Regions from separate parts of the Variovorax sp. V213 genome, predicted to be linked through region 1. Evidence: predicted binding sites of a transcription regulator. Region 1 holds the regulator's gene; each other region holds the start of a gene.
The links. Region 1 encodes sigma-54, which starts transcription at its own class of promoters, with help from an activator protein. Its sites were predicted from a motif close to TGGCANGNAANCTGCTTT; they were not measured.
Positions count from the first base shown of each region.

Region 2: the regulator sigma-54 is predicted to act here: its motif matches at 3,432-3,449, upstream of ACAM55_RS01795 (isopenicillin N synthase family dioxygenase).
Region 3: the regulator sigma-54 is predicted to act here: its motif matches at 5,763-5,780, upstream of ACAM55_RS07540 (nitrate/nitrite transporter).

Region 1 is NZ_AP028664.1:4,692,138-4,700,081, forward strand. Features, by position in the region: gene ACAM55_RS22180 (cytochrome b) at 1-130, shown strand, start outside; gene ACAM55_RS22185 (YceI family protein) at 142-720, shown strand; gene ACAM55_RS22190 (YceI family protein) at 779-1,411, shown strand; gene ACAM55_RS22195 (hypothetical protein) at 1,472-1,597, shown strand; gene ACAM55_RS22200 (phospholipase D family protein) at 1,599-3,203, opposite strand; gene rpoN (RNA polymerase factor sigma-54) at 3,214-4,809, opposite strand; gene lptB (LPS export ABC transporter ATP-binding protein) at 4,827-5,621, opposite strand; gene lptA (lipopolysaccharide transport periplasmic protein LptA) at 5,618-6,346, opposite strand; gene ACAM55_RS22220 (thiol:disulfide interchange protein DsbA/DsbL) at 6,501-7,148, opposite strand; gene ACAM55_RS22225 (SPOR domain-containing protein) at 7,321-7,944, opposite strand, start outside.
Region 2 is NZ_AP028664.1:348,143-356,086, forward strand. Features, by position in the region: gene ACAM55_RS01780 (ABC transporter ATP-binding protein) at 1-810, opposite strand, end outside; gene ACAM55_RS01785 (BMP family ABC transporter substrate-binding protein) at 829-1,935, opposite strand; gene ACAM55_RS01790 (VOC family protein) at 2,006-2,392, opposite strand; gene ACAM55_RS01795 (isopenicillin N synthase family dioxygenase) at 2,395-3,399, opposite strand; gene rutR (HTH-type transcriptional regulator RutR) at 3,595-4,299, shown strand; gene rutF (NADH-dependent FMN reductase RutF) at 4,341-4,865, opposite strand; gene ACAM55_RS01810 (malonic semialdehyde reductase) at 4,902-5,498, opposite strand; gene rutD (pyrimidine utilization protein D) at 5,495-6,298, opposite strand; gene rutC (pyrimidine utilization protein C) at 6,301-6,693, opposite strand; gene rutB (pyrimidine utilization protein B) at 6,717-7,508, opposite strand; gene rutA (pyrimidine utilization protein A) at 7,521-7,944, opposite strand, start outside.
Region 3 is NZ_AP028664.1:1,560,170-1,568,113, reverse strand. Features, by position in the region: gene ACAM55_RS07565 (nitrate- and nitrite sensing domain-containing protein) at 1-1,040, shown strand, start outside; gene ACAM55_RS07560 (CmpA/NrtA family ABC transporter substrate-binding protein) at 1,384-2,628, shown strand; gene ntrB (nitrate ABC transporter permease) at 2,642-3,580, shown strand; gene ACAM55_RS07550 (ABC transporter ATP-binding protein) at 3,577-4,386, shown strand; gene ACAM55_RS07545 (ANTAR domain-containing protein) at 4,412-5,710, opposite strand; gene ACAM55_RS07540 (nitrate/nitrite transporter) at 5,968-7,236, shown strand; gene ACAM55_RS07535 (protein kinase) at 7,254-7,944, opposite strand, start outside.

The DNA of each region.
Region 1 (7,944 bases):
GAAGCCGCTGCACAAGGGCAGCGCGTTCACGCTGGCCGCGGTGGCGCTGCTGCACGTGGCGGCGGTGCTCAAGCACCACTGGATCGACCGCGACGGCATCCTGAAACGCATGTGGCCCGCGCCACGCTAGGAATCCGCCAGATGAACCGAGTCTTCCGTCTCTTTCTCGCGGCCGCCGCGTTCGCCGCCCTGTCGCCCGCGGGCGCCGAGCCCGCAACGGCGACCCGGCTCGTGGCCGACAAGAGCCAGATCGCCTTCGTCAGCAAGCAGATGGGCGTGCCGGTGGAAGGCACGTTCAAGAAGTTCGACGCGCAGGTGGCATTCGACCCGCGGAAGCCCGAAGGCGGCACCGTCGCGCTGCAGATCGACACGGCGAGCGCATCGCTCGGCGTGCCGATGAGCGACGCCGAACTGCCCAAGGCCCCGTGGTTCGACACCGGACATTTTCCGCAGGCCAGCTTCCAGTCGAGCGCCATCAAGGCGCTGGGCGAAGGCCGGTTCGAGATGGCGGGCAAGCTCACCATCAAGAACATTTCGCGGCAGGTCACGGTGCCGGTGACCATTGCGCCATCGGGCGGCTACGCGGTGGCCACCGGAAGCTTTACGATCCAGCGGCTCGACTACAAGGTGGGCGACGGCGAATGGACCGACACCTCGGTGATCGGCAACGACGTGCAGGTTCGCTTCAAGTTCACGCTCGCTGGCCTCGGTCCGCTTTGAGCCGCCGCTTTTCTTTCTTTTTTTCGATTTCGTTTTCACGCCAAGCACGCCCATTGCCATGAAGAAGCTCTTCCTCGCTGCCGCGCTGTCTGCAGCGACCATTGCCACTCCCGCCCCGGCGCAGGAGTACACGGCACCGCCCGTCGCCGCCAGGCCCGCGGGCGGCCCGGTGAAGAACGCCAGCTACGTGATCGACCCGACCCACACCTTCGTGATGTACGAGATGGGGCACTACGGCACCACCACCAACCGCGGCCGCTTCAGCACCAAGGACGGTTCGGTGCAGATCGACGGCACCGGCAGCAGCGGCAGGGTCGACATCACGATGGACATCAGCTCCATCAACACCGGCGTCGACCTGCTCAACCGCCACGTGCAAAGCAAGGATTTCTTCAACGTGGCCGAGTTTCCGACCGGCCGCTTCGTGGCGGACCGCATCGAATTCAACGGCGACAAGGTGGTCGACGTGCCGGGCACGCTCACGCTGATGGGCCAGACCAAACCGGTCACACTCAAGGCCGTGCGCTTCAACTGCTACCTGAACCCGCTCATCAACCGCCAGGTCTGCGGCGGCGACTTCGAGACCACGGTGCAGCGCAGCGACTGGGGCATCACCTGGGGCTTGAACTTCGGCTTCGAGAACAAGGTGAAGCTGCTGGTGCAGGTCGAAGCCGTCAACGTGCAGCAATAACCAAGAAATCATGACCGACATCACGGTTGCACTGCTGGGCATCGCGGGCGCGATGGTGGCGTGTTTGCGATTGCGGCGGCGCTGCGGTCGGCCTACCTGCGCTACAAGGCCTGGATCGACCGCGCGGCCGGCGGCGTGATGGTGCTGCTGGGCCTCAAGCTGCTGTCGGGCGTGCGCGCAAGCTGAGCTAAAGCAGGCTCTCGGGCGTGAGCGGCGCCAGCAGCTCGAGCATGGCGCGGCCCCAGAAATCGGAGTCGGGCTCCTCGTTCAGCACGGTGGTCTTGCCGGCCTCCTCGCTGATCCACTCGATGCGCGATGGGTTGCCGCCCTCGGCAAAGCGCAAGCGGTAGGCGCCCTGCTGCTTGAGCACGTCGATGAGCTTGAGCGCCTGCTGCGCCATCTCGGGGCTGCGGATGAAAAGGCCGATCTCGGTGTTGTGCGTTTCGGAGCGCGGATCGAAATTCATCGAGCCGACGAAAAGTACCTGCCGGTCGATGACGGCCGACTTGGCATGCAGCCGGCCGACCGAGGTGCCGAAGAGGCCGAGCCGCACGCTGCGGCGGGTGCGCGTGGTGCTGAGCTCGTACAGGTCGGCGCCCAGCTTCAGCATGTCCGGCCGGTAGCGGCGGTAGGCGGTGTGGACCAGGGGCTCGTCGGTGGCGGCGAGCGAATTGGTGATCACGCTGATCTTCACGTTGCGACGGCGGATCTCGCGCATCACCTCCAGGCCGGCCTCGCCCGGAATCAGGTAGGGCGAGACGATGGTCACTTCGGAGCGCGCGCGGCGCATCTGCTCGACCACGTTGTAGCGCACGCTGTCGACGTCGAGCAGCGGCACGCCGCCGTACGACGCCGTCTTGCCGATCACGCGGTCGGGCGAATCGGCGTAGGCCTCGGCAAGGGCCCAGATCAGGCCGAGCTTGCCAGTGGCAAGGTCCTCGGCCATCGGGCTGTAGCCCAGCAGGTCGTTGGGGGCGGGCCGAGGCGGCGGCGGCGTGGTGTCGGGGCCGGTGGCGGCTTCGAAGCGCTTTTGCAACTCTTCGCGCGGCACACCGGTGGCCACCACCGACTGGATGGGCCGCACGTAGGCGCTGTTCCAGTACTGGTCGAACAGGGTGCCGAGGCGCGGCACCAGCGCACCGGTCACGAAGGTGTCGAGATCGAGAAAATTCTCGCCCGCCGTGCGCCTGAAGTACTGGTTGCCGATGTTGCGGCCGCCCGCCACCGCCATGGCGCCGTCGGCAATGAAGAGCTTGTTGTGCATGCGCCGGTTGACGCGGCTGAAGTCGAAGAGCGAGGCCGCGAAGCGCTTGAGCAGGCTGCCGCGCCCGGCCGGAAACGGGTTGAAGAGGCGCAACTCGACGTTCGGCGTGGCGGCAAGGCCGAGCAGCAGTTCGTCCTCGCCCGAGGTGTAGAGGTCGTCCATCAGCAGCCGCACGCGAACGCCGCGCCCGGCGGCGTCGCGCAGGGTGCGCAGCAGGTAGCGGCCGGTCTCGTCGTTCTCGATCTGGTAGTACTGCACGTCGAGCGTGCGCTGGGCGCGCCGCGCGAGCTGGATGCGCGTGTCGAAGGCGAAGTCGCCGCCCGGCATCAGGCGAAAACCGCTGAGGTCGGGGTCGGGCTGCGCGGCCAGGGCGATCTTGCCGAGCGCGGTGTCGGCCGACACGGCCATGGCCCTGGTGGGTGGGCGCGGCGCTTCGTCGGGCAGGGTGGCGCAGCCGGCAAGCAGCAGCGCCGCCGCCATGGCGAAGACCCAATGCCCACAGCGCGACAGCAGGCGGCGACCGGCCATCGACGGCTTTCTACAACGCCTTGCGCAGGTTGGCGGGCGCGATGCGCAGCGCCTCGCGGTACTTGGCCACGGTGCGGCGCGCGCATTCGATGCCCTGCTCCTTGAGCATCTCGGAAATCTGGCTGTCGGACAGCGGTTTCTTGATGCTCTCGGAACTCACGAACTGCTTGATCAGCGCGCGCACCGCGGTGCTCGATGCATTGCCGCCGGTCTCGGTGCCGAGCGCTGAGCCGAAGAAGTACTTGAGCTCGACCGTGCCGAAGGGCGTGGCCATGTACTTGGCGGTGGTCACGCGCGAGATGGTCGATTCGTGCAGGCCGAGCTCGTCGGCGATCTCGCGCAGCACCAGCGGCCGCATCGCGAGCTCGCCGTGCACGAAGTAGCTTTTCTGCCGCTCGACGATGGCGTTGCTGACGCGCAGGATGGTGTCGAAGCGCTGCTGGATGTTCTTGATGAACCAGCGCGCCTCCTGCAGCCGCTGCGACAGCGCCTGGCTGCCCTCGCCCTTGTGCGACTTGAGCGCGCCGGCGTAGATGTCGTGCACGCGCAGCCGCGGCATCACCTCGGGGTTGAGCATGACGCGGAACTTGACGTTGGTGCCGCGGCCGATCTTGGTGACGATCACGTCGGGGATCACGATGTTGCGCTCGACGTCGACAAAACGGCGGCCCGGCTTGGGCTCCAGGCGCGCGATGATCTGCAGCGCCGAGCGCACCAGGTCTTCGTTGGTGCGGGTGAGCGTGGCCAGGCGCTTGAAGTCGCGCCGCGCGAGCAGCTCCATCGGCTGCTTGCAGATGGCAATGGCGGTCTTGCGGACCAGGGCATGCTCTTCGGTTTCGTCTTCGCTCGCGAGCGCGCGCAGCTGGATGCCGAGGCATTCGCCCAGGTCGCGCGCGCCGACACCGGCCGGCTCCAGGCTCTGCAGCAGGCCGAGCGCCACCTGGAAGTGATGCACCAGTTCGTCGAACTGGTCGTTGTCGTCGCCCGCGAGGCCCGAGGCCAGCGCCGGCAGCGAATCTTCGAGGTAGCCGTCGTCGTTGAGCGATTCGATCAGGAAGCGCAGCGCGGCGCTGTCGTTCTCGTTGAGCCGGAGGCTGAGCGCCTGCCGGTGCAGGAAGGACTGCAGCGACTCCTGGCTGCGCGCGAGTTCGGTGGCGTCGGCGCGCTCGTCGTCGCCAAGATTGTTCTGGCGCGCGGGGGCGTCGCTGCCCCACTCGCTGTCGTCCGGCGCCATGTCGACGGTGCCGTCGCCCTCCCAGTCGGGCTCGCGCTCGGTGGCGTCGGCGGCGGGAATGTCGGTGTCGGCCGCCGCGGTGGTTTCGCTGGATGTGGTGGCCGCGCTGCTCGTCGGGGCCGAGGCGAAGTCGCTCTCGCCGGCCTCGCCCGACGACTCATCGCGCGGCACCGGGGTATCGATGGCATCGAGGCCGAATTCCTCGCGCGCCGCTTCTTCCGCGGTGCGTTCGAGGAACGGGTTCTCGTCCAGCATCTGCTCGACCTCCTGGCTCAGTTCGAGCGTGGAGAGCTGCAGCAGCCGGATCGACTGCTGCAGCTGGGGCGTGAGCGCCAGATGCTGCGAGACGCGAAGGGACAGCCCTTGCTTCATGGAGACCGACTCCTCCCTTACATCCGGAAGTGCTCGCCGAGGTACACCCTGCGTACTTCGGCGTTGTCGACGATCTCCGAGGGCGTGCCTTGTGCCAGCACATGCCCGTCGCTGATGATGAACGCGTGATCGCAGATGCCCAGCGTTTCACGCACGTTGTGGTCGGTGATGAGCACGCCGATGCCGCGTTCTTTCAGGAAGCTGATGATCCGCTGGATCTCGATCACCGCGATCGGGTCGATGCCGGCAAAGGGCTCGTCCAGCAGGATGAAGCGCGGCTGCGTGGCCAGCGCGCGGGCAATTTCGACCCGGCGCCGTTCGCCGCCCGAGAGCGCGAGCGCCGGAGAATCGCGCAGATGATCCACCCGCAGGTCGGCCAGCAGCCCTGAGAGCCGCTCTTCGGTGCGTTGCTTGGACAGGGGGGCGGGCTTGCCATTGCCATCGGGCTCGCGCTGGAGCTCGAGCACGGCGCGCACGTTTTCCTCGACCGTGAGCTTGCGGAAGATGGAGGCTTCCTGCGGCAGGTAGCTCAGGCCCATGCGGGCGCGCCGGTGGATCGGCATGTGCGCAATGGGTTCGCCGTCGATGGTGATCTCGCCAGCATCGGCCCGCACCAGGCCCACGATCATGTAGAACGAGGTGGTCTTGCCGGCGCCGTTGGGGCCCAGAAGCCCGACGACTTCGCCCTTTTGAACGTCTAGCGAGACATCCTTGACGACCTTGCGGCTGCCGTAGCTTTTCTGCAGGCCCCGCACCACCAGGCGGCTGCCCGGCGTGCCGTTGGTATTCTGGATTCCAGCAGCTTCGATCACTTGCGCCCTTCCCCTTCGCCGCCGCCGAGCGTGGTGGTCGAGCGCAGGCCGGCACCGGGTGCCGGCTGGGGCGCCGCTGGCGCGGCCCGTCCGCCGGCCGGAGCCGAGGCGCCTGGCGCGGGCGCCGTGGCGCTCTTGGGCGTCAGGATGGTCTTCACCCGCCCCCCGCCCGCGGGCGCATTCACCCCGGTGTTCGGCGGCACGGTGGAACCGTTGACCGTGTAGGTGTCGTTGCTCTGGTCATAGACAATGAGCGCGCCGCTGCTTTCGTCGTTCGGCGTGGCGCCCAGCAGGCGGCGCATGACGGCATTGCGGATGAACTTGACGTTGTCGGCGCGGCTGTCGTATTCGATGACCTCGGACTCGCCCTCGATCCACTCGTCGGGCGCATTGCGCTTCTGCTTGTAATAGGCCCGCTTGCCGGGAGCCGCCGTGACCACCCCGTACTGGTAGCCCTCGGCGTCCTGCCGCACGTCGATGCGCGCGCCGCGGATGATGATCGTGCCCTTCGTGACCAGCACGTTCCCGGTGAACACGCTCGTCTGCTTGAGGTCGTCATAACGCATCGCGTCGGACTCGATGTTCATCGGCTTGGTGCGGTCGGCCGTCTCGGCCAGGGCGCCCGAGGCGAGACCGGCCAGCAACAGCGCGCCAACGCTCAGGCGAGTCAGGCGGCCGAGGCGGCGAACAAGAGGGGTGGTGTTGGAGTAGGAGTGCAATGTCATAGAGGCACGAAACTTGCTCTGCATTGTATGCGGCAGATGGCGCCAGCCCTGCACGCACGGATGAAAAAGCCCGCCAAAGCGGGCTTGACATCCATCCGGAAACACCGCGAAACCGGCTCCGCCGGCCGCAGGTGATACCCCCCGGAAAAGGGGGTCAGCCCTTCTTGGCTTCGCCGATCAGGAAGTTGGTGACCTGGAGCGCCTTGGTCATGTTGCCGGCCGTTTCGCCGTCCACATACCAGCGGCCGGCAATGGCCAGGGCCGGAACGCCGGCCACCTTGTAGGCGTCGGTCATCTGCGAGGCGCGCTTGGCCTTGCTGGCCACGCCGAACGAGGTGAAGACCTCCTTGAACTTGGCGCCGTCCAGGCCGTTGGCGGTGGCCCAGGCAATGATGTTGGCGTCGCCGTTCACGTTCTGGCGCTGCTTGTGGATCGCGTCGAACACCTTCGGCTGGAATTCGTCGACCTTGCCCAGCGTTTCGAGCGCGTAGTACAGGCGCTGCTTGGCTTCGACGTCGTTGCCCACGAAAGGCACGGGCACGCGGCGGAAGGCCACTTCCTTCGGCACGGTCTTGAGCCAGGCTTCGAGCTGCGGCTCGAAATCGTTGCAGTGCGGGCAGTTGTACGAGAAGAACTCGATCACTTCGATCTTGCCCGCGGGCGCATCGACCGCCACGCGCTTGTCGAGCACCAGGTACTCGGTGCCGGCCTTGGGCACGCGCGCCTGGGCGTGCGCGGTGTTGCCAGCCAGGGAAAGCACCCCGAGCGAGGTGGCGGCCAGCGAAAAATCACGACGTTTCATTGAAAGAGTTCTCCTGTTGGGTACGGCAGACTGAGCCGGCGCGCCGCGCGGAGTTCCCGCATGCGGCTTGCCCAGGACAATCCGGGTCGGCGGCGGCCCGTGCCGCGCGGCGAAGCTTAAAGAATATTCGTGACCGCCGCTCGCGGATGCCGCGGCCGGCGGCTCGTCGATCTCAGCGCTGGACGCGCACCAGCGCCGATTCGAGGCCGCCGCTGTCGAGCCGCTCTTTCAGGCGGTCGGCATCGTCCTTCTTGTTGAACGGGCCCGCGCGCACCCGGTAGACGGTGCGGCCGGCCTGCTCGCGCTCGGTGACGCGGGCCTCGACGCCCATCAACGACAGCTTGGCGCGCTGGGCCTCGGCGTCTTCGGTGGTGCGGAAGGCGCCAGCCTGCACGAAATACATGAACGGATCGGCCCCCGCTGCCCCGCTGTTGCTGCTGGGCGCGGCGGAAGCGGTGGTGGTGCTGCTGCTGCCGCCGGCCCGCGCGCGGGCAAGGTCGCCCAGCGGATCGTTCGACGGCGGCAGCGGATTGGCCTCGGCCGGCACCGGCGCCGGACGCGGGGGCTTTGGAGCCACCACCACGGGCACCGGCGGGGCCGGCGGGGCCGGCGGCGGTGCGGTGGCCGGTGCCACGGCGGTGGTGTCGCCGCCGGCCGGCGCGACGGGTCCGGTGGCAGCCGGCTTGGGTGCGCCGGCCTTGCCCGCCAAGGGCGCGTTGGGGTCCCAATCGCGGTTCTTGCGGGCCTCGGCTTCATCCTGCTCGGCGCCGCCGCGCTGGGTCTTGGTCACGAACGG
Region 2 (7,944 bases), 950 kb from region 1:
TGCCGCCGAGCGCAGGCCGCGCACCGTGAGCCGCACCGGGCTGCGCGGGGACTTCGCCGCCTGAAAGCCTTGAGCGGCAATCGATTCGCCCACCGTGAGCTTCACGAGCTCGGCCACCGAGGTGGCACCCGGCTCCAGCGTGGCCACCGTGCGGCCGCCGCGCATCACCGTCACGCGGTCGGCGTAGGTCTTCACGTCGGCCATCTTGTGCGTGACCAGCACCACGGCGGAGCCGGCGCGCGCGAGCCCCCGCACCGTCTGCAACAGGCGCGCGGCTTCCTGGTCGGTGAGCACCGCGGTCGGCTCATCGAGGATCAGGATGCGCGCACCCGCGAGCAGCACCTTGAGAATCTCGACCCGCTGCTGCTCGGCAATCGAGAGCGCATCGATGCGCTTGGCGGGATCGATCTCGAAGCCCAGCTCCGAGGCCTTGTTGCGGATGTCGCGCGAGATCTCGCGCAGGCGTTCCCCGTGGCTCTGGAACTCGGCCGGCGGCGGTGCGGTGAGCAAGATGTTCTGTGCCACCGTGAAAGGCCGCACCAGCTTGAAATGCTGGTGGACCATGCCGATGCGGTGCCTGGCCGCATCGGCCGGTCCGGCAAAGCGCACCAGGTTGTCGTCGACCAGCAGCTGGCCGGCCTCTGGCGCGTAGAGCCCGGCCGCGATGTTCATCAGCGAAGACTTGCCCGCGCCGTTCTCGCCCAGCAGTGCGTGCACTTCGCCCCAGCGCGCAGCAAAGTGCGCGTCGGTCAGCGCCGCAAAGCCGTCGAAGGACTTGCGGATGCCGGTGAGCTCGAGCGCGTTGGACACTGGCTGCCTGCCTGCTTCTTACTTCTGAGTGACCACGCCCTTGACGAACCAGTCCATCTTCCAGAGGTCGGCGTCCGACAGCACCGCGCCCTTGGCCACGCGCTCCTTGCCGTCGCGGTCGGCGAGCGGGCCCGCGTACACCTGCTTGCCCTTCATGATGGCGTCGCGCTCGGCGGTGATCTGCGCGGCCTTGTCCTTGGGCACCGCGGGGCCGAAGCCCGCGATGTCGGTGCCGCCGTCCTTCATCTCGATGAAGGCGCCATAGGGCGCGGGCTTCCAGTTGCCGGCCATGATCTTCTTGAGCTCGGGTGTCAGGAAGCGGTCCCACACCCACACCGACGAGCACAGCGTGGCCTTGGGCGCGAACTGACGCAGGTCGCGGTGGTGGCCGGTGCCGTACACGCCACGCTCCTGCGCCACGATCTGCGGCGTGGGGCTGTCCACGTGCTGGCCGATCACGTCAGCGCCCTGGTCGATCAGCGCAGCGGCGGCGGCGCGTTCCTTGACCGGGTCGTTCCACGCGCCGGTATAGATCACGTTGACCGTGGCGTTGGGGTTCATCTTCTGCGCGCCCAGCGCGAAGGCGTTGACGGTCCAGTTCACCACGCCGAAGGGGTTGGCCGCGACGAAGCCGAGCTTGCCGGTCTTCGACGCCGCGCCCGCGGCCATGCCGCAGAGGTACTGGCTCTCGTAGGTGCGGCCATAGAACGATTCGAGGTTGCTTCCGTTGGTGGTGCCCGAGCCGTTGAGAAAAGCCACGCCAGGGTACTTGGCGGCCAGGTCCTTGAAGCTGTCGGAGTAGCCGAAGGCCGTGCCGATCACGATGTTGGCGCCGCGCTGGATGAACTTCTCGGCCGCGGGCTTGATGGCCGAGGCGTCTTCGGGCACGTTCTCGACGAACTGGATCTTCTGGCCGATTTCCTTCTCGACCTTGGCCCGTGCCTCGTCGAAGGCCTGCGTCCACCCGCCGTCGTTCTTCGGGCCGAAATAGAGCATCGCGATCTTCGGCTTGTCCTTCAGCGTGAAGCCGTCGGCCGCCATGGCGGGCAGCGCGAACGTCGCGCCGCCGGCTGCGAGCGCCAGGGCAAGGCCGAAGGTGAAGCCGTGGGGGGAAGTGCGCAACATGGAACGACCTTTCGTGGGGAGCAAGTCAAGGAAGAAGAGTGATGAAGGGAGCGGGGCGTGCCGCGTGCCGTCACATCATGAAGTTGATGCGGAACACATTGCCCTCGGGATCGAGCAGCACCGACTGGTACCAGTTGTAGTAGGTGACGTAGGGCGGCTTCACCAGCGTGGCGCCGGCCTCGAGCGCGACCGGCACCATGCGGTCGACTTCGTCCTTGCTGTCGACGTCGATGTTCAGCAGGAACTTCACGCCGCGTGTGTCGGAGAACTCGGCCAGGTGCAGCAGCTCGTAGGCGTCGAGCGCGTTGAAGCCCAGGCTCGACTTGCCGGTGTCCAGCCCGCGGAATATCGGCGAGCGGATCGCCTCGATCTCGGCGAAGCCGAACACGCGCTGGTAGAAGCCGCTGAGCGCGACCACGTCTTTCGCAAAGACGTTGACGTAGGAGAGATGCGCCATGCTCAGGCCACGGCCTTGGTGCCGCCGAATGTGGTCTGCTTGACGAACTTCGACGTGAGGTGGTCGCCCGACGAAATGGGCGCGTACTTCGGCTGCTCGCCCGGCGCAAGGCAGCTCGGCAGGCACGCGACCATCGCGTCGTAGTTGGGCTGGTGAAAGAACACCAGCGACTGGCGCCTGTTGGTGCTCGCCACCTCGAAGGGCGGGTTGACCACGCGGTGCAGCGTGGACACCCACTGGTCGTTGGTCCACTGCATCATCAGGTCGGCAATGTTGACGACCAGGCCGCCTTCCACCTGCGGCACGTCGACCCATTGGCCCGCCTTGTTGAACACCTGCAGGCCCTTGTCGTCGGGCAGCACGATGGTGAGGCTGCCGTAGTCGCTGTGCGCACCGGCGCGCAGCTGGCCCGGCAGCGGCGCTTCGCGCTGCGGGGGATAGCTCAGCACGCGGAACATGCTGATGTGCCTGTCGATCTTGTCGTCGAAGAACAGCTCGGGCAGCGAAAGCCCAAGCGCGAAGATGCGCATCAGCGAGCGCGAGAGATCGCTCATGGCCTCGAAGTAGTTCTCGTACGCTTCGCGGAATCCGCCGATGGGCGGCCAGCTGTTGGGCTCGAAGTGCGGGCCGGCGGCGGGGCCGCGGTGGTAGTCGTCGTCCGGCACGTTCGAAGGGCCGATCGAAAACGATTCCTTCAGGTCGCCGGGGGCGGCCTCTTCCAGGCTGTAGGAAAGCCCTTCTTCGCCGACGGCGCTGTAGCCGCGCACCGCGTCCTGGCGCGGACGATCGACCTTGCGCTTCTCGGCCAGCGGCATGTCGAAGAACTGGCGCGAGAGCTGCGACACGCGCGCGATCAGCTCGGCTGGAATGCCGTGGTTCGTGATGACGAGGAAGCCGATGCTGCGGCAAGCCTCGTCGACCTTTGTCGCGACCTCGGCCTTGCCTTCGGGCGTGCCCGCAAAGTAGGGCGCGAGATCGATGATGGGTACGGACAGCAGTGTTGTCATGTGTCGGTCCTCGTGCTTGGCATGCCTTTCGCCATGCAACGTCTGTGCCAGTTGGACCAAATGGACAAAACGCATCTGCCGCGTCAGCATGGTGCGCGCGCAGAGGCTTCAAAGGCCGGCTTGGCGCAACGCGATGCACCGCGGCCTTACAGTGGTGCGCGTTGAAAGAGTCCGTAATCGATGAAGCGAGGGAAGATGCCGAAGACCAAGGCGCTGGCCGCAGCCAGCAGCACAAAAAGCCCGGCGCGCAAGCGCGCGAAACCCGTCGTGCGCAGCGCGTCCGCGGTGAGCCGCAGGCTGCGCCAGATCGAGGACAAGCGCAGCGCCATCCTCGGTGCCGCGCTGGGCCTGTTCTCGCGCTTCGGTCTGCACGGCACGTCGATCGACCAGGTGGCGGCGCGCGCCGATGTGTCCAAGAGCAATCTGCTCTACTACTTCGCGAACAAGGAGGAGCTGTACGTCAACGTGCTGCGCGACCTGCTCGAACTGTGGCTGGAGCCGCTGCGCGGATTCAGCGCCGAGCAAGACCCGGGCGAAGCCATCGGCGGCTACATCCGCCGCAAGCTCGTGATCTCGCGCGACCGGCCGGATGCGTCGCGCCTGTTCTGCCTCGAAATGATCCAGGGCGCGCCGCTCTTGCGCGACGAACTCGACCGCGAACTGCGCACGCTGGTGGAGCGCAAGTCGGAGGTCATCCGTTCATGGATCGAGGCCGGCAAACTCGCGCCGGTCGATCCGCACCACCTGGTCTTCGCGCTCTGGGCCATCACGCAGCACTATGCGGATTTCGGCGTGCAGGTGCAGGCGCTGACAGGCCATACGCTGGAAGACGCGGCCTTCTTCGAGCAGACGGTGGAGAACGTGCAGCGCATCGTGCTGCAGGGGATCATGCCGCGGTAGGACTTGCTCCCTCTCCCTCCGGGAGAGGGGAAAAGACCAGGTCAGTGCGGCGGCGTGGCGATCTCGTGATAGCGCCGGTCGAAATAGATGAGGCTCTGCGCCGCACCGCCGATGGCGATCGCCAGCGCTTCGCAGAACAGCACGTCGTGCGTGCCCGCGCTGGTGGCGCGCACCACGCGGCAGTCGAACGAGGCCGCGGCGTCGTCGAGCACCGGCGAGCCGGTGGCCTTGCGGCTCCAGCGGCCGGCGGCAAAGCGCTCGTCCATCGGCGTCTTGCCGCCGAACAGGCCCGAGAGCGCCTGGTGCCCTGCCGCGAGCACGTTCACGCAGAGCACGCCGTTGGCGGTGAACGCGGGGTACACCGAGGCCGAGCGGTTCAGGCACACCAGCAGCATCGGCGGCTCGTCGGTCACGCTGCACACGGCCGAGGCCGTGAACCCTGCACGGCCGGCCGGGCCATCGGTGGTGATGATGTTGACGGCCGCACCCAGCCGTGCCATGGCGTTGCGGTAATCGGCCTTCGGCAGCGCGTGCGGTGCGCCGCCCGGGGTGACGTTGGAAGCCATTGCGTTCAGCAGCATGAGGAGGAACTCCCGTGGGCTTCAGGCGAGAAGGCAGGCGTCGTCGAAGGCCAGCCGCGGCAGGCGGCCGAACACCTTGGCCGTATCGCCGTGCCCGAGGTTGATCAGGAAGTTGGTGGTCCAGTCGGTGCCCTCGAAAAACGCGGCATCGACCTTGGCCTTGTCGAAGCCCGACATCGGCCCGGCGTCGAGCCCCACGGCGCGTGCGGCGAGCAGCAGGTAGCCTGCCTGCAGGCTGGCGTTGCGAAAGGCGGTTTCGTGCGCGGCCTCGGGGCTGCCGGTGAACCAGCTGCGCGCGTCGGCATGCGGAAACAGCGTGGGCAGCTTGTCGTAGAACTTGCGGTCCCACGCCGCAATCACCGTGACCGGCGCCGCCATGGTCTTGTCGAGGTTGCCCTTGGAAAGCGCGGGCGCCAGGCGCTGCTTGCCTGCGGGCGTGCGAACGAACACGAAGCGCGCGGGCGAGCAGTTGGCCGAGGTCGGCCCCATGCAGGCGAGCGCGTAGATCTGCCGGATCTGCGCGTCGGTGACGGGTTCGGTGGTCCAGCCGTTGTGGCTGCGCGCTTCGGTAAAAAGAAGCGCCAGTGCGGCGTTGTCGAGGGTGGAGGTGATGGTCATGCGAGAACGCCGGGTGCGCTGACCCGGGAAAGAAAGTCGAGCAGGCTGCGGTTGAAGGCCTCGGCCTCGGTCACGCTGTGCGCATGGCCGCCATGCGGCATGAAGTGGAGCGTGACGTCGTGCAGGCCGTCGGCCAGGCGCTGCGAACAGGTCCACGGCACCAGGCCGTCGTCCATGGCGGCGGCCACCAGCGTGGGCATGGTGATGTCGCCGAGGCGCGCGTCGATATCGAAGGCGCGCAATGCGGCAATGCGCGCACGCATGTTGGCTTCGCCCGGAAAGTGCGCAAAGGCATGGTCGACCTCGTCGGCCACGCGCTGCGCGTGTTCCGCGCACCAGGCCGCGGGGTACAGGAAGATCGGCTGCGCTTCGACATACGCGCGTGGGCCGCAGGCATCGAGCAGCGCGAGCCGCGCGTCGAAGCAGCGCGCCGAATGCGGATTGGGCTTCGACCACGCATTGACGAGCACCAGGCTGGCCACGCGCGAGGGCTCGTCGAGCGCCAGCTGCAGGCCGACGAGCCCGCCCAGCGCATGGCCCACCAGGTGGCAGCGCGGCGTCGATGTGGCGTCGAGGATCCGCACCACGTCGCGCGCCATGTCGGCAATGGCGTAGCCCGCGTCCAGCGCCGCGGGGCTGCGGCCCGTTCCGCGCTGGTCGTACGCAATCACGCGATGGCCCGCTTCGACGAGCGCGCCAAGCTGCGGTTGCCAGAAGGTGGCCGAACCGCCGAGCCCCGACGACAGCAGCACCGCCTCGCCCTCGGCCGGCCCATGCACTTCGTAGTGCAGCGGCGGCATGTTCAGGCCTTGTTGCCCACGTGGGCGATCGAGGCGATCTCGACCAGCGCATCGGGCTTGACCAGGCCGCACTGGATGCAGTAGCGCGCGGGCTTGGTGCCCGGAAAGAACTCGGCGTACACCGTGTTGACCTTCGCGTAGTCGGCCCAGTCCTTGATCATGATCATGTTGAAGGTCACGTCGTCCATGGTGCCGCCGGCGGTCGCGATCACGCGCTGGATCGTCTCGAGCACGTGGCGCGTCTGCGCGGAAGCATCGCCCACGTGGACCACGTTGTTGTCCTTGTCGAAGGGCAGCGTGCCCGACACGTAGACGATGCCGTCGGCCATGGTGCCGGGCACGAACGGGGCGATCGGCGTGGTGGTTCCGGCCGGGATGATGGCTTGCTTGGGCATGGCGGTGGGCTCCTTTGAAAAAATCAGGCAATGGCCGCTTCGGCCGGGGCAGACTGGGCAACGGCTGCCGGCGCGAAGGTGCCGCAGAACTGGTCCACCGTGGAGACCCAGCCGAAGAAGGTCTCGACGTTGTAGACCGACGCTTTCTGTATGGCCGCACCGCCGAGTTCGTGCGTCGCGTCTTCGAGCATCACGGCGAAATATTCGAGGTGGAACGCATCGCGCAGGGTCGATTCGACGCACACGTTGGTCGCGATGCCAGTGAACACCAGGTGGCGGATGCCCCGCGAGCGCAGGGTGCTGTCGAGCGTGCTGTTGAAGAAGCCGCTGTAGCGCGTCTTGGGCACCACGATGTCGCCGGGCTGCGGCTTCATCTGGGCAATGAGCTCGTAGTCCCAGCCGCCCTTGGCGAGGAACTTGCCCTGCAGCTCGGGCCTGGCGCGCATGGTCTTGAGCGCGTTCGACTTGTGCCAGTTGGGCGAGCCCGGGCCGCCCGCTTCGACGTAGGCGGCGTCCCATCCGTTCTGCAGAAACACGACCAGCATGCCGGCCGCGCGCGCCGCCGCAATGGTGCGCGCGATGTTGGCGATGGTGCCCTGCGCGCCTGAAATGTCGAAGCCCGCCGAGTCGACGTAGCCGCCGATCGATGCATAGGCGTTCTGCATGTCGACGACGACGAGCGCCGAATCGGTGGCATGCAGCGCCAGCGGTTCGGGCCGCGCGGGCAGCACCAGCGGCGCGGGTGCGCCGGGCAGGCGCGGGGCACCGACGGGCGTGGTCGAGGTGAGCGTGGTGTTGCGTGCGGGCGTGGCCATGCGCGTCTCCTCTCAGGCCGCAAGGCGCTCGGGTTCGGCCTGCGAGGGCACGGGGCTGCGCACATGCGCGCGGCTTTTCATCAGCGGCTGTATGCGCTCGCCGAAGGCCTGCACGCCCTGCAGGAAATCGTCGAAAGTGAGCAGCACGCCTTCGGTGCCCGGCACCTCGGCCATTTCGTCGAGCAGGCCCGCCACGGTGGCGTAGGAGCCGACCAGCGTGCCCATGTTGATGTTCACGGCCGAGGTCGGGTCGGCCATCTGGCGCACGTTGGTGTCGGCGCCCGACTTGGTGTCGGCCGCGCCCTGCTGCCCCAGCCAGGCAATGGCCTCGTGGTCGGCCCCGGCCTTGTAGTGCTCCCACTTGGCGCGCGCGGCATCGTCGGTTTCGTCGGCGATCACCATCACCAGCACGTAGGTGGTGACGTGGCGGCCGGTC
Region 3 (7,944 bases), 2.2 Mb from region 1:
AGCTCCAGACCGAGGCGCGTCCTGGAGCCACCGCCGGCAACAGCGCCCGCCTCTTCAGCCGCATTGCCTGGGTGCTTCCGGGGTTCGACGGCCTGCCTGCCCTTCGCCGCCGCGTCGGCGCGCTCGAGCTGACGCCCGCGCAGGCCACCGCGGCATTCGCCAAGCTCGTCGCCGGCTTGCTGGCCGTGGTGTTCGAAGCGGCCGACGGCGCCACCGACCCCGAAATCTCGCGCCTCCTGGTCGCGATGTTCAATTTCATGCAGGGCAAGGAATTCGCAGGCCAGGAGCGCGCGTTTGGCGCCGCCTCGCTGGCCGTGGGGCGCCGCGACGAGGCACAGCGCCAGCAATGGCTGCATCTCATCGAGCTGCAGGAGCGCTGCTTCCAGGTCTTTATCGATTTCTCCAGCAGCAGCGTGCTGGCGCTCTGGCATCACAGCCAGTCCGACGCGGCCACGGCCGAGATCGAGCGCATGCGCCGGATGAGCGTGACCTCGGCCCAGGCGGCTTCGGCCGCCGTACCCGACCCCCGGTTGAGCCAGGCGTGGTTCGACAGCTGCACGCGCCGCATCGACACCATGAAGACCGTCGAGGACCGCCTGGCCACCGACCTGCGCGAGCTCTGCGCCCGCAAGACCACGCAGGCGCGCAGCGAATTGCAGAAGTACGAGGAGGTGCTTGGCACCCTGGCGCCCCAAACCGAAGGCGCGGCCTTCTTCGACGACGCCGACACCCAGGCCACCGAGCCCGCCCAGTACGGCCGGCACCTGGAGCGCTCGGTGCTCGACATGGTTCAGGAGCAATCGCGCCGCCTGCAGGCCATGAGCGACGAGCTCGAGACCGTGCGGGCCTCGCTCAATGAGCGCAAGCTGGTCGAGCGTGCCAAGGGCCTGCTGATGGCGCACCGGCGGATGACCGAGGGCGAAGCCCACAAGATGCTGCTCAAGACAGCCATGAACCAGAAGCGCCGGCTCGTCGACGTGGCCGAGTCGATGCTCGCCATGGCCGACTACCTCCCTGTGGCCGAGCCGTCCCAACGCTGAAGAAACGGGCACGGGCGTTCGAATTGGTGCGGCGCACAACATTCGTGCACGGAACCGACTTTCCGGCCCAGCCCACCGTGCCGCACACCGGCAGCCGCTCTTCTGCTGCCTATTTGATAGCACCTGAGGGCCCGAAAAGCTGGCATACAGTTTGCTGAAGTAGTACATGGACCCAAGGGTCCCAGGCAGGCAGCACCCAACGGCGGGTGTTTGTCGACCGACATCGGACAAAGGCGTCCCCATCCCGCAAGGGCTCGTTTTCGAGCAGCCCTTGCGCGGTGCGGACGCCTTTTTTGTTTTTTGCTTTTCCTTTTTTGTCTGTCCTTCAACCGGAGCCCGTCACATGACCGACCTGCTGAAAACCCGCCTCAGCCGCCGCCGCGTACTGCAAGCCGCCGCCATTGGCGCCGTGGGAATCGATCCCGCGCTGCGCGCCGCCGTCTGGGCCCAGGGCTCCGACAAGCCGGAGAAGGAGGAAGTGAAGATCGGCTTCATCCCGCTGACCGATTGCGCCAGCGTGGTGATGGCTTCGGTGCTCGGCATCGACAAGAAGTATGGCGTGAAGATCGTGCCCAGCAAGGAAGCCAGCTGGGCCGGCGTGCGCGACAAGCTGGTCAACGGCGAGCTCGACATGGCACACGTGCTGTACGGCCTCGTCTACGGCGTGCACCTGGGCCTGAGCGGCCCCAAGAAGGACATGGCCGTGCTCATGACCCTGAACAACAACGGCCAGGCCATCACGCTGTCGAAGAAGCTCGCCGACAAGGGTGCGGTGGATGCCGCCTCGCTCGCCAAGCTCATCGCCGGCGAAAAGCGCGAATACACCTTTGCCCAGACCTTCCCCACGGGCACCCACGCGATGTGGCTCTACTACTGGCTGGCTTCCGCGGGCATCGACCCGTTCAAGGACGTCAAGAACATCACGGTGCCGCCTCCGCAGATGGTGGCCAACATGCGCGTCGGCAACATGGACGGCTACTGCGTGGGCGAGCCCTGGGGCCAGCGCGCGATCATGGACGGCATCGGCGTGACGGCCATCACGACGCAGGACATCTGGAAGGACCACCCCGAAAAGGTGCTCGGCACCACGGGCGACTTCGTCAAGAAATATCCCAACACGGCGCGCGCCGTCACCGCGGCCATCATCGAGGCCGGCAAGTGGATCGACACGGGCCTTCAGAACAAGAACAAGATGGCCGAGACCATCGCCGACAAGAGCTACGTGAACACCAGCGTGGACGCCATCAACCAGCGCATCCTGGGCCGCTACGTCAACGGCATGGGCAAGAGCTGGGACGACCCCAACCACATGAAGTTCTACAACGGCGGCGCCGTGACCTTCCCCTACCTGTCGGACGGCATGTGGTTCCTCACGCAGCACAAGCGCTGGGGCCTGCTGAAGGAGCACCCCGACTACCTGAAGGTGGCCACCGAGATCAACCGCATCGACATCTACAAGCAGGCCGCCGCCGCCACGCAAACGCCAGTACCCAAGGACCCGATGCGCAGCAGCAAGCTGTTCGACGGCACCGTGTGGGACGGCAAGGATCCGAAGAAGTACGCCGAGTCTTTCAAGCTGCATGCCTGAGGAGAAACACATCATGGTCAGCGCTGTATTCCATTCGCCCCTGGACGCCTCTCTTCCTCTATCGCGTGCGGCAGAGGGCCGGAGCGAGGCCGTGGCCCGCACCGAAGCGGCCCCTCTTCCCGCCCCTCCTCCTAAAAAGGAAAGGGAACAGAAGCAACGCTCACCCATCGATCTGCGGGCCTTCTGGATGCGCGTGCTGCCGCCGCTCGCCGGCTTCGGCCTGCTGGTGCTGATCTGGGAATTGGTCGCCATGAAAAGCACCACCGGCTTTCCGTCACCGCTGGCCACCTGGCAGCAGGCGCTCACGGTGTTCAGCGACCCGTTCTACAGCAAGGGTCCCAACGACCAGGGCGTGGGCTGGAATGTGCTCTCGTCGCTCCAGCGCGTGGCGCTGGGCTTCGGCCTCGCTGCGGCCGTCGGCATTCCGGCGGGCTTTGCCATCGGGCGCTTCGAATTCCTATCGCGCATGTTCAATCCGCTGATCAGCCTGCTGCGTCCGGTGTCGCCGCTGGCGTGGCTGCCCATTGGCCTGCTGGTGTTCAAGGGTGCCAACCCGGCGGCCATCTGGACCATCTTCATCTGCTCGATCTGGCCGATGGTGATCAATACCGCCGTCGGCGTGCAGCGCGTGCCGAGCGACTACATGAACGTGGCCAAGGTGCTCAACCTCAGCGAATGGAAGATCTTCACCAAGATCCTCTTCCCCGCCGTGCTGCCCTACATGCTGACCGGCGTGCGCCTGGCTGTGGGCACCGCATGGCTGGTGATCGTCGCGGCCGAAATGCTCACCGGCGGCGTCGGCATCGGCTTCTGGGTGTGGGACGAGTGGAACAACCTCAACGTCGCCAACATCATCATCGCGATCTTCGTCATCGGCATCGTCGGCCTGGTGCTGGAGTTCGCGCTCATCAAGCTTGCAACGGCATTCACGTTCGAAGAGGTGAAGTCATGAACGACGATTCGAAGTACATCGAGATCCACGGCGTCGAACAGGCCTTCAAGACGCCCAAGGGGCGCTTCCTGGCGCTGCAGGGCATCAACCTGAACGTGGCCAAGGGCGAGTTCGTCACGCTCATCGGCCATTCGGGCTGCGGCAAGTCGACGCTGCTGAACCTCATTGCCGGCCTGACCACGCCGACAGAAGGCGTGCTGCTGTGCGCGAACCGGGAAATCAAGGGTCCGGGCCCGGAGCGCGCGGTGGTCTTCCAGAACCACTCGCTGCTGCCCTGGCTCACCTGTTTCGAGAACGTGTACCTCGCGGTCGAACGCGTGTTTGCCGCCACCGAAAACAAGGCGCAGCTGCGCGCGCGCACCGATGCGGCGCTCGCGATGGTCGGCCTCACGCCGGCCGCGCAAAAGCGCCCTGGCGAAATATCGGGCGGCATGAAGCAGCGCGTCGGCATTGCACGCGCGCTGTCGATGGAACCCAAGGTGCTGCTGATGGACGAGCCCTTCGGCGCCCTCGATGCGCTCACGCGCGCCAAGCTGCAGGACGAGTTGCTCGCCATCGTGCAAAAGACCCAGAGCACCGTCGTCATGGTCACGCACGACGTGGACGAGGCGGTGCTCTTGAGCGACCGCATCGTGATGCTCACCAACGGCCCTGCCGCCACCATCGGCGAAGTGCTGACGGTCGACATCGCCCGTCCGCGCAATCGTGTCGAACTGGCCGAAGACCCCGTCTACGTGCACGCCCGCAAGGCGGTGATCGACTTCCTTTATACGCGCCAGGCGCACGTGGAGAAGGTTGCAGCCTGATACAACAGGCGCCGCACAACCGGAGTCAGGACATGATGACTTGCAGGCTGTGCTCGTACCAGGCTGTGAGGCGCTCGAAGGTGTCCACCAGCGCTTCGCTGGAACGCACCAGTGTCGCCCGGCCCTCGGGACTGTCGAGCGCCTGCACGCCGCCCACCAGGTGCAGCCATTCGTCGCGCGCGGCAACCAGCGCAGCGCGGATCTCGGGTGAGCTGAGGGGCGCGCGCTCCAGTTCGCCCAGCGCGGCCTCGAACTCGTTCATGGTCGGCAGCAGCCGGCCGCGCGAAGCCTCTGCCGCAATGGTCGAAGCGAGCAAGGCGTCTTTCGCCAGGCGCTGCGCGCGCATGCGCTGGCGGCCGCAGATGTTCACGATGCGCAGCGCGCGCCGCGCGCCGGAGGCTTCCAGCGCGTCCGTCATGGCCTCGGCGGCCGACAGCAAGGCCTCGCCACGCGCATCGATCTCGGCCAGCCCCTCGGGCACCGGCCGCGCGGCCAGCAAGGCGGCCAATCCATCCCAGGCCGTCCGCACCTCGCCCAGCGCCTGCACGCCGGACGCGCCCAGATCCAGAGTGGCCAGATGATCCAGGTTCTGCTGCACCCGCTCGGTCGATTGCGTGCGCAGGACCCGCGCGCGCTGCACGTCGATGCCGGCGAGCAGCTGCGCCGCCACGCGCACCAGCCGCTGCGAGAGCATGCGCAGCTGTCCGGCGCGGTTGATGGCATCGGCCCATTGCGCGGCCTCGATCACCGAGCGCGACACCTCGCCCAGCCTCAGGTTGGCATGCATGGCGGCACCGCGCAGCAGGCCGAAGGCTTCGTCCTCGCCGATGCCCCGTGCGGACATCAGCAGGCCCTTGGCGCGATCGACCCACTTGCGCTCGTCCATGCGGGTGCGCAGGCCGTCGAGTTCCGCCCGCAACACGGCTTCGCGCTGCCAGCGGGCCTGCGCCCGGGCGGTCAGCCCGGCCAGCGAAGCGCCGTCGATCGCATCGAGCGGCAGCCACGCATGCACGCCCAGCGCAACCAGCGCTTCGTGCTGCGCGCCGTCGAGCGGCGCGCTCACCAGGCTCAATGCGCACGGCGGGGCGCCGTTCCATTCCTTCAGCGCATCGAACAGCGCCTGCAGCTGATGCGCCGCTGCCGGCGCCGGCAGGCAGGCCAGCACCTGTTGCGGTGCAAGCACCCCCACCCGCTGCACCAGCGTGTGGCAGGTGGCCCGCTCGCTGGCGGCGGCGCCGGTATCCGCCAGCGCCTGCTGCAATGGCTGCGGCAACGGCGCGGGGTCGGCGAATTCATTGGGCAGGACGACGAGAAGGGACATCATGGCAAAGCGGTTGAGGGCACCGGAAGCATAGGCCACGCCTGCCCGCTCACGCAGGCACGCCTCTTGCATCAATCGGGGTGCGGTGTAACGAAGCACCGCTTTGGTGAAGCTGCAGGCTCCTGCATCCGTCCCGGCATTGCCCATGCCGGAACGCACCCCTACGCCGACAGCGTCCGCTGCCGGCACTCCGCCCCAACCCCGTCCGTCGACACGGCTCCCGAAGAGCTGCGCCGCGGCATTTCGCACGATTGAACGCCATGTCCAGTTTCAGGACCTTCTTGCAATCAGGCCACGGCCCGACGCTGTTCTCGGCCTTTCTGTACTTCTCGTTCTCCTGCTGCATCTGGGTGCTGAACGGTGCCATGGCGCCCTTCATCGGCGAGACCTTCGACCTCTCGCCCGCGCAGAAGGGCCTGATGCTGTCGGTGCCCATCATCGCGGGCGCGCTGATGCGCTTTCCGCTCGGCATCCTGTCGCAGTACATCGGCCGCAAGAACGCCACGCTGGTCGAGATGGGCCTGATCGCGGTGGCCATGCTTTTCGGCTTCTTCTTCGTGAAGAGCTTCAACGACCTGCTGGCCATGGGCGTGCTGCTGGGCATCGCGGGCGCAAGCTTCGGCGTGGCGCTGTCGCTGGGCTCGGGCTGGTTCCCGCCGCAGCACAAGGGCCTGGCCATGGGCCTGGTGGGCGCCGGCAACGTGGGCACCGCGGTGTCGGTGCTGGTGGCGCCGCCGCTCGCCCAGTGGCTCGGCTGGCAGGCGGTGTACGGCGTGGCCGCCGCGGCCATCCTGGTGCCGATGATCGTGATGATCGTGTTTGCCAAGGAGCCGCCCGACGTCGACAGCCACGCGAGTTTCCGCGAGCACATCGCCTGCCTGTTCGAAAAAGACGGCTGGGTGTTCAGCCTCATCTACGGCGTGACCTTCGGCGGCTTCATCGGCCTCACCACCTTCCTGCCGTCCTACTACTACGACCAGTTCGGCGTGAGCAAGGTGCAGGCCGGGCAGCTCACGATGCTGGCCGCCTTCATGGGCGCCGCAGTGCGCATCGTGGGCGGCTGGATCTCCGACCGCTGGGGCGGCGTCAACACCCTCACGTTGGTGCTGCTGGTGGTGGCTCTCGGCCTGGTGCTGGTGGGCATCTCGTCGTCCTCCCTGGCGCTCACCACGCTGCTCCTGATCGTGTGTTTTGCCGCGCTGGGCGCGGGCAACGGCGCGCTGTTCCAGCTGGTGCCGCTGCGCTGGCCCACGAGCACCGCGGTGGCCGGTTCGATGATCGGCGAGATCGGCGCGCTGGGCGGCGGCCTGGTGCCCAACGCCATGGGCCTGTCGAAGCAGTACCTGGGCAGCTATGTCTGGGGCTTCGTGTTCTTCGGCGCGCTCTCGCTGGTGATGCTGGGCGTGATGCGCGTCATGCAGATCCGCTGGACCCGCACCTGGGCCGAAAAAGGCGGCCGTGCGCGCACCTCGCCCCAGCCGGCGGAAACGAAGAAGTACGTCCCCCCACGGAAAGCGGCACGCCCATGACCTTCCTCCGCTCGCCGTCAGCGTGGCAGGAAGAGAAGCCACACCACGAGCAGTGCGTTGAACAGCAGCGACACGGCCAGCGCGATCTTGTAGAGCGCAGCCGGATCGCGGCGGATCAGCGGCGTGGCGGCGGGTGCGCTGACGGGGCGGGAAGCGCCCCGCTCCAGGGCGAGCAGCATTTCTTCGGCGGTTTCGAAGCGCTCCCTCGGATCGCGCGCGACGGCCTTGCGCACCAGGTGGTCGAGCCACACGGGCACGTCGGGCCGCAGGCGCGAGAGCGCAACCGGATCGCGCCGGTAGCGCGCCACCTGGTAGGGCTCGATCTCGCCGTAGGGCAAGTGCCCGCCGAGCCACTGGTACAGCGTGGCGCCGAGTGCGAACAGGTCGCTGCCGGGGTCGGCATGGGCGCCCTCCCATTGCTCGGGATTGATGTAGCTGGGCGTGCCGGCATGCAGCTCCCGCTGGGCCGAGCCTTCGCGTCCGGACAGCGCCACGCCAAGGTCGAGGATGCGCCATCGTCCGTCATCGCCCAGGTGCAGGTTGGCGGGCTTGATGTCTCGATGCACCACGCCATGGCGGTGCAGCCGGCCCAGCGCCTTGGTCACCTCGATGGCCGCCGTGACCACTTCGGCCACCGTGCCGCGGGCGCCGGATTTGCGCATCTGCTCCAGCGTGCGCCCGCCGTGCCAGTCGAACACGATGTAGAGC